DNA from 2 places in the Allobosea sp. 01N443 genome. Region 1 is predicted to be linked to the other one. Evidence: riboswitches for the same ligand, from Rfam matches in the RefSeq annotation. Region 1 holds a riboswitch; the other holds the start of a gene.

Region 1 (4,657 bases):
GACCTTCCAGCGTGGCATCCTCCGGCCAGCCGAACCAGGCGGCAGGGCCATTGCTGCGCAACAGCGGATGCAGCGCGGGATTGAGCACGTCGGCGCCCGACCAGAGCGTGTGGAACACCGACCAGCCGCCCTGGTCCGGCAATCCGCGGTTGGAGCGCCTGCCGATGAAGCTGGCCCAATCGGTCGCGACCAGATCGACAGTCATGCCGAGCTTCTTCAGCAGTTCCTGTGTCACCAGGCACTGGTTATAGGCGATCGGCTGGTCGGCGGGTGCCAGCAGCAGCACCTTCTCGTTCTTGTAGCCGGCCTCCTGCAGCATGGCCTTGGCCCGCTCCAGATTGTTGCCGAGTGCAGCCTGTCCGCCCGCTCCGGTCGACATCGGCGAGCCCGGCGTGAAGAAGGTCTTGCACTCCTTGTAGTAGTCCTTGCTGCCGACGACCGCCTCCATGTAGTCGGTCTGATCGATTGCCATCATCACCGCCCGTCGGATGCCGGGATTGTTGAAGGGCGGCTGCAGATGGTTGAAACGCATCAGCAGGATCAGCCCGAGCGGCACGTTCTCGATCGCGATCTCGGGATTGCTCTTGAGCAGGGGCAGGAGATCGACCGGCGGCTGTTCGTACCAGTCGACCTCGCCCTGCATCAGCGCGCCGACTGCGGCTGAAACCTCGGTCAGCGGCAACCATTCGATACGGTCGATCTTGGCGACCTTGCCGCCAGCGGCCCAGGACGGAGCCTCCTCTCGTGGCCTGTACTTGGCGAAGCGCTCATAGATCGCGTTCTGGCCCGGCACCCATTGCTTGTCCATGAAGCGCCAGGGTCCGGAACCGATCGCCTCCGTGATGTTCTTGGTTGGCTCCATCATGGCCACGCGCTCGGGCATGATGAAGGGCACGTTCGAGGAGAGCTTGCCGAGCGCGTCCGGCAGCATCGGGAAGGGCTTCTTCAGGCGGATGGCGAAGGTGCGCTGGTCGACGACATCGTAACCCTCGACGAATGTCGCGAAAGTCTGCCCGAAGGCATCGCGCGCCGACCAGCGCTTGATCGAGGCGATGCAGTCCTGCGCCCTGACCGGCTGCTCGTCATGGAACATCAGTCCGTCGCGCAGATGGAAGGTCCAGCGCAGCCCGTCCGGCGCAGTCTCCCAGCTCTCGACCATTTGCGGCTGGATGCGGAACTGCGCGTCCGTCGCAAACAGGGTATCATATATCAGATAGCCGTGATTGCGGATGACATAGCTCGTGGCGACGATCGGATCGAGCGAGGGCAACGGCGTCGACGGAATGAAGCGCAGCGTATTGGCGCGCGACTGCGCGCGCGACGGAAATCCAACGAGGCTGGAAGCGGTTAAAGCGGAACTTCCGGCCAGAATCTGACGGCGATTGAGTCGCATGCGGCATCCCCTTGCTCTTGAGCTTTCGCGCCTGGCGCGCCTGCTTTCTGTTAAGCAAGAGATATACCAGCATGATCATGCGGCCAGACGCAATGCCCCTTGCGATGGCCCGGCGGCATCAACTGGACTCGCCCCGGCCCGCTCGCTATTCCCTTGACCGTCTCAACGGGGTGCCCGGCGATTTCGGGCTGAGAGGGAAGCGCAGGGCTTTCAACCCGTCGAACCTGATCCGGATCGTGCCGGCGGAGGGATTGAGCATTGGCGTCTCGCAACCGGAGACCGCCTTCCCTCTCGACCGTCATGGCCTGCCGTCGAATGCATGCGGGGTGACGCCATGAGCTTTCTGAACAACCGGTTGACCCGGATCGCCGCCGCGCTCTCGGCGCTCCTGCTCGCGACGCCGTCCATGGCCCAGGAGAAACCGGCACTGACGGTCTACACRTATTCCTCCTTCACCGGGAAATACGGTCCCGGCGCGAAAGTGAAGGCGGCCTTCGAGGCGCAATGCAGTTGCACGCTGAACTGGGTCGCAAGCGATGATGCCGGCTCCCTCGTCGCGCGCCTGAAGCTGGAGGGTGAAGCGACCAAGGCCGATGCCGTGCTCGGCCTCGACATGAACCTTGCTGCAGAAGCCAAGGCGACGGGACTGTTCCAGCCCCATGGCCAGGATCGTGCCGCGCTCACTTTGCCCATCGCCTGGACTGACGATACCTTCCTGCCTTTCGATTGGGGGCATCTCGCCTTCGTCTATGATTCAACCAAACTTGCCGCGCCGCCCACCAGCCTGAAGCAGCTTGTCGACGATCCGAATGGGCCAAAGCTCGTACTGCAGGACCCGCGCACCAGCGCGCCCGGGCTTGGCTTCCTGCTCTGGATGCGATCCGTCTACGGCGATGGCGCCGACGCCGCCTGGACCAGGCTCAAGCCGCGCATCGTCACCTTCACCAAGGGCTGGTCGGAGGCCTACGGACTCTTCCTCAAGGGCGAGGCCGACATGGTGCTCTCCTACGCGACATCGCCGGCCTATCACATCGGCGCCGAGAAGAAGACGCAGTACAAGGCCGCCCCCTTCAGCGAAGGCCACTATCTGCATGTCGAACTCGCCGGCATGACGCGCACGACGCGGCAGCCGGAACTCGCCAAACGCTTCCTCACCTTCACGCTTTCGGACGCCTTCCAATCGCTGATCCCGGAAGGCAACTGGATGATGCCGGCGAAACAAGCGACAGGTGGACTGCCGGCTTCATTCGCCGATGTCATCAAGCCGGAACGGACCTTGCTGTTCACGCCGGACGAGGTGCGCACGCAGCGCCGAACCTTCATCGACGCCTGGCTCGCCGCAACGAGCCGCTGAGGCCTTGTTCCGCCCGGCCACGCTCACCGCGCTTGCCATCCTTGCGCTCGCCGGCGCCTCGCTCGCCGGGCTGGCGCGAGCCGGCGGCGACGTCGCGGCCCTGTCGCCGCTCGGCCCCTATCTCGCTCGCCTCGTCGCAGGAGCGACCGTCCAGGCGGGCCTGTCGATGCTGCTCTCGCTCCTGCTGGGCACGGCACTGGCGCTTGCCTTGCTGCGCCGCCGCTTTCCAGGCCGCAACCTCCTGCTCGCCGTGCTGACCGCCGCAGCCGTCGCGCCGACGATCGTGATCGTCTTCGGCGTCATCGCGATCTATGGCCGTTCCGGGCTGCTCGGCGACCTGGCGCGCGCCGTCGGCGCCGAACCACCGGCGATCTACGGGCTCCATGGTATCCTGATCGCGCATGTGCTGATGAATACGCCGCTGGTGACGCGCACGCTGCTTCAGGCCTTCGGCCGCGAACCTGGAGAGCGGAGGCGCTTGGCCTCGGCGCTCGGCTTCTCCGCCGCCTATTGTTTCCGGCATCTCGACTGGCCCGTGATCCGAAGAGAGGCCCCGGCGCTTGCCACCTTCGTCTTTCTGCTCTGCTTCACGAGCTTTGCCGTCGTGCTCTCGCTCGGTGGCGGCCCTGCCAATGCGACGCTGGAAGTCGCGATCTACGAAGCGGTCCGTTTCGAGGCCGATTTCGCCCGCGCTGCCGCTCTCGCCGGACTCCAGCTTGTGCTCTGCCTCGGACTTGCAACTGCGCTCGCCGCACTCGTGCCGGCGGCCCGCGACGAGGCAAGTGCCGAGCGCCATGCAATGCGCCCCGATATCCTCGCCCCTTGCCTGCGGCGGCTGGACTGCCTTGTTCTCATTCTGGCGACGGCGTGGATCGCACCGCCTCTCCTCAGCATCGCAAGCGGCCTCGCAGCCGTACCGATGCTCGCGACCGCCGAATTCGCATCGGCTGCCGCGACGAGCGCGGCGATCGCGCTTGGCGCTGGCCTCCTCGCCTGCCTGTTTGCCGTACTGCTCGCCAGCGCCGCGCGCGGACGCCGGCCGCGCCCGGGACTTCCCGACCTTGCCGCCTTCACCATGCTTGGCCTGCCGCCCTTCGCCTTCGTGGCAGGACTGTACGTCCTGACCCGCAACCTCGCCGATCCCGCAATGCTCGGTCTGCTGCTTGTGCCGCTCGTCAACGCCCTGATGGCACTGCCCTATGCCTATCGGCTGCTGGCACCGCCACTCGCGACCAGCGCCGAGCGCCATGGAAGACTGGCAGAGAGCCTCGGCATTGCCGGCTGGACCCGGCTGCGTCTCGTCGAATGGCCAGCCCTGCGCGCACCGCTGGCGGCCGCCTTCGCCTTTGCCACGGCGCTCTCGCTCGGTGATTTCGGCGTCATTGCTCTGTTCGGTGGCGGCGAGCTCACCACCTTGCCCTATCTGCTGGCGAACCGCCTCGGCGCCTATCGCATGGATGAAGCGGGAGCGCTGGCGCTCGTGCTGGTGCTTTCCGCCGGGGGGTTCGCCTACCTGACCGAGCACTGGAGTGCGCGTCATGCTTGAGCTGGCGGGCCTGTCCCTCAACTATCCCGGATTCGAGGCGCGCTACGACCTCGTCATTCCAGCGGGCGCGCTCTGCGCCGTCATCGGCCCGTCAGGCGGCGGCAAGACCACGCTGCTCCATGCCATCGCCGGCTTCGAACAGCCTGCGGCCGGAACCCTCCGCTTTGCCGGCGCAGATCTGCTGCCGCTCGCACCAGCCAGACGACCGGTCTCGATCCTGTTCCAGGATCACAATCTCTTCCCGCACCTCACGGCAGCTGAAAACGTCGCGCTTGGACTGAAACCGTCCCTGCGGCTCGACGCGTCCGAGCGCGAGCGCGTGGCAGCTGCGCTGACCGCGGTCGATCTTGCCGGCTTCGCAGCC
Region 2 (3,887 bases), on a different contig from region 1:
CCAGCGGTCACGCTGTCGTCGAAGCCGCGTTCTTCCATGGTGGCGCCGACGAGGAGAGTGCCGTCGCTCTTGGGAGCGAGATGCACCTGCTCGGTCCAGACGACACGCGCGAGCGTGCCGGTCTCGGGCGTGCTGCGCAGGGCGAGTGACTGACCCTTGAGCGGGCGGACGGGGATGTCGAGCCCCTGAAATCGGGTCCAGGCGCCGGCGGCCGCAATCACGATCGGGGCCTTGCAGAGCCCGCGCGGCGTCGAGACGCCGAGAGCGCGGCCGCCGGCCAGCTCCGGCTCGGCCTCGCAGGCTTCGACCAGGTGCCCTCCGGCCGCGAGACAGGAGCGTCGTAGCGCCGCCATGACGCGCGGCGGATCGACCTGATGGTCGGCCGGGCAGAGAATGCCGGCAACGACCGAGGGCCTCAGCCCGGGCTCGCGTTCGCGGCATTGCGCCCCGCTAAGCCATGCAGCCTCGACCTCGGCGCGCCGCTGCATGTCATGGCGGAAACGCAGGCGCTCGACCTCCTCACGCCCCAGCGCGACCAGCAGGACACCGTCCCGGCGATAGTCGACGCCGAGCCCGCTCTCGGCTTCGAGCTCGCGCGCAAAACCCGGCCAGAGCCTTTGGCTTTCGAGCGCCAGTGGCAGCTGCTCCTCGCCGCCCGGCTCCAGCTCGGCGGCCGCGGCCAGCATGCCGGTCGCGGCAAGGCTTGCCCCTTGCCCGATCGTGCCACGCTCGAAAACGGTCACATCGAGCCCGCGCCGGGCCAGCCGCCAGCCGATGGACAAACCGATCAGGCCGCCGCCAATGATGGCGATATCGGTGGCGGCCGGCGCCTCGCAGGCGACGGGCCCGGAAGCGTCGCCAGATCGGCGAAGGGTGGTGTGTGGCGGGCCTCGCATAGGCAAACTCCTCGCCCGCTCGGGGAAGGAGATCTGGCAGCCCTTCGGCTGCCGGCAAGTGCCGCGACGCTCCATCCCTCCGCCGGTATGAGCCGGATCAGGTTCGAAGGATTTCCGCGCGCCTCTCCGGGGAACACCCGGTCTGCCAGCGGTTTCTCAGCCCCTTGCCGGGGATCTCCTTGGATCCGCGCAGTCTGGAGCCGGGGCGGCAGCGAGGTCAAGGCCAATCAGACACGAACGCCGGGAGGACCCCGGCTGGCGGGCCAGGGGCCGGGAATCTTCGCCGGTCCAAGGCGCTGCTGAGGCACCTCGCCTGCCGCCATTCACCCGCGCTCCGCTTCCGCTGCCGGCACGCGCGGCCAGGCGGGCAGCTTCACGAGGGAGCGCTCCGCCGGCCATGCCAACAGCCTGCATTGTCCGTAGCGCCCAAAGCAGGCGCGACGGCGGAACGTTCCGGTCCATGAGCCGTTGGACCTCTACCGCCGCGACAAGAAGGCGGTTCAGGAGAAGCCCAGTGCCTACAGACGCGGAAAAGCCGGTTGTTCTCGTTGTCGACGACGAGCCGATCATCAGGATGTATGCGGCCTTGCTCGTCGAGGAGGCCGGTTACCTCGCCGTCGAGGCAGCGACCGCCGACGAGGCCCTGGCCATTCTCGAGCAACGCGACGATGTCCGCATCCTCTTCACCGATGTCGAGATGCCGGGCTCGCTGAACGGCCTGCAGCTGGTCGAGGTCGTGCGCGAGAAATGGCCGCCGATCGGGCTGATGGTGACCTCGGGCCATGTCCGGGTCGACCCTCAGAAATTGCCTGAGCGGGCCCGGTTCTTTCGAAAACCCTATACCGAGAGCGAGATCATCAGGACGCTGAAATCCTTGCCGGCCAGCGCCTAGGCGCGCCTGACCGAATGGGCGCGAAGGAAACGGCCGATCCCCGCGCCGGGGCGGGATCGGGGCAGAGCCCAGGAAACGGGCTTGAAACGGGCTTTCCGTGCCCGACGGAGGGCTTGCATCCTTCGTGATGGCGCCGACCGGATATCCCGAGATCTGCAACTCGCCCGCGCGCAAACCGGTGAGGCACTGCGCGCAACTCGTAAACCAGCTGGAGAACTGGTAGGATCGCAGGTGGGCGACGCTTTCCGATTGCTGGGCGGACACAGCCATGCGGAAGTTCGATTACTACGACACCGTGCTGGTACCGTGGTATTCGGAAGATGACTTTCCTGCCTTGCTGGACATGGTCGGCAAGGACCCCAGGATCCCCCGCTCCTATCCCGAATGGAAGCGCCAGTTCGCTGCCGCGACGGAGCTGCTTCTGGCCAAGGGCAAGACCGTCCAGATCATCACCGTTCGCCTCGCCGAGTATCTTGAGTGGCTGCAAAACACCCATCGCAGCAACACGGTGGCGGCACGCCTGCGCTATCTGAAATGGCTGGCCACGCAAAACGGCCAGAGGGCGACCGTCCTCCCCGTGCCGGCAAGGGTGCTGTCCGACGCAGGTGGCGAGGGCTAGCCGCACAGGGTTCGCCCCTGCCAGGTCCAAGGGGCCTGTCTCCGTCATGCGGTCGCGCCTGGCAGCGAGCGCCTTTGGCGCCCCCATAGGAAACAGGCAATGGCGGCTGCTTGCACCACGGCAGCGACCGCAAACAGCGCTGCCCCATCGAAGCTCGACAGTCCGGTTGGCGACAGCGTCCGCAGAGCGCCGAACACGGCCGGCGCAAAGGAATAACTTGCCTGTCCGATGGCAACGATCAGTGGAACGACGCGGGCAACGTCTGCCTTGCCGAATTCGACCTGTGCGATGAGCGGTGGCAGGGATGTGGCATTGCCAATCCCCGCACCGAACAGAATGACGCCCATGATCATCAGCGTTGCGTTGGCATCGCCCGCGATCAGGAAGGTCAATGACCCGCCGATCTGGACCGCATAGCTCGCGCAGGCGACGAGGCGGCGGTCCGCCGAGGCAGGCATGACGAGGCCGACCACCGTCCTGCCTGCGATCGCGGCGATCGTTGCGCCGCCCATGGCCAGCCCGGCATTTTGAGGCCCGATCGCCGGGACGAGCAGGGAGAACAGATGGGCGAGAAGGCCGATCTGGGCGAACAGACCCAACGCCATCCCTGCCGCCAGCGTCAGGAAACGACGGTCCCGCCACAGCGATCCCTTTGGCATGGCCGCCGCAGCCGAAGCGCTGACCGCAGCCGGACCTGCGTCTGGCCGAATGCCGTCAGGAAACTGGCTCAGTCGCTCGGGAGTCTTTGAAAACACAAAAATCGACAGGGAGAGAATAGCGGCGATCATCGTCACGCCGACCACGATCGCCGCCTTGAGAAAACCGATGGCGAGGATGAGAGCGACCCATAGAGGTGAGAAAATCACGCCGCCGATACTGGCTCCGTTATAGGCCATCGAGAGAGCCGCAGGGCGAGAACTCACGAACCAGGGGGAGATGATCGCATTGACGGCTGCGGCGCCCATCGCAACCCAGCCCACGCCGCTCAACAGAGCTGCGCAGAAGAGTTGCCACGGCTCGCTGGCCATCGCCCAGCCGACGACCCCGGCAGCAAGCAAGGCCGCCCCGAGAGCCGTCACCACGGGAACACTCAGGCTTCGATAGAGGCGCGGCAGATTGGCGATGACGACCGCTCCGACCAGAAAGTGCAGGGTGACAGCCGCTGAGACCAAGGCCACCGACCAGCCGGTCCGTTCGACGACGGTTTGCAGGTAGATCGGCGGCCCGTAGAAACCGACGCCCCACCCGAATGCCGCCAGAACAAAGGTCGCAGCGACGATATGCCAGCCGAAGAACGGTGGCTTCGCTGAAAGAGAGGACATGATGAAGCTCCTGACGCGGCTCAGGCGCTTATGGCAGCATCGGGCGGATAAATGCTTCGGTCCCGACCGTAGCATTCCCAAAAAAGCTTCGGCGATGATCCCGCCTGCAACACTGAGGCCGGACCATTCGACAGCCCTGGCGCTGATCCGGGAAACGG

Evidence for each region. A riboswitch is a leader RNA that binds a small molecule or an ion and turns the genes downstream of it on or off. The one in region 1 is predicted to bind thiamine pyrophosphate.
Region 2: linked by a shared signal. The riboswitch ahead of thiO (glycine oxidase ThiO) and the one ahead of thiB (thiamine ABC transporter substrate binding subunit) in region 1 are both predicted to bind thiamine pyrophosphate.

The regions. Positions count from the first base shown of each region.
Region 1 covers NZ_JBFTRC010000034.1:30,161-34,817, reverse strand. Annotated here, with positions in the region: gene AC1DRP_RS11575 (ABC transporter substrate-binding protein) at 1-1,393, opposite strand, end outside; TPP riboswitch at 1,550-1,661, shown strand; gene thiB (thiamine ABC transporter substrate binding subunit) at 1,728-2,747, shown strand; gene AC1DRP_RS11565 (ABC transporter permease family protein) at 2,752-4,293, shown strand; gene AC1DRP_RS11560 (thiamine ABC transporter ATP-binding protein) at 4,286-4,657, shown strand, end outside.
Region 2 covers NZ_JBFTRC010000112.1:3,487-7,373, forward strand. Annotated here, with positions in the region: gene thiO (glycine oxidase ThiO) at 1-896, opposite strand, end outside; TPP riboswitch at 954-1,086, opposite strand; gene AC1DRP_RS23410 (response regulator) at 1,411-1,788, shown strand; gene AC1DRP_RS23415 (hypothetical protein) at 2,057-2,407, shown strand; gene AC1DRP_RS23420 (MFS transporter) at 2,452-3,729, opposite strand.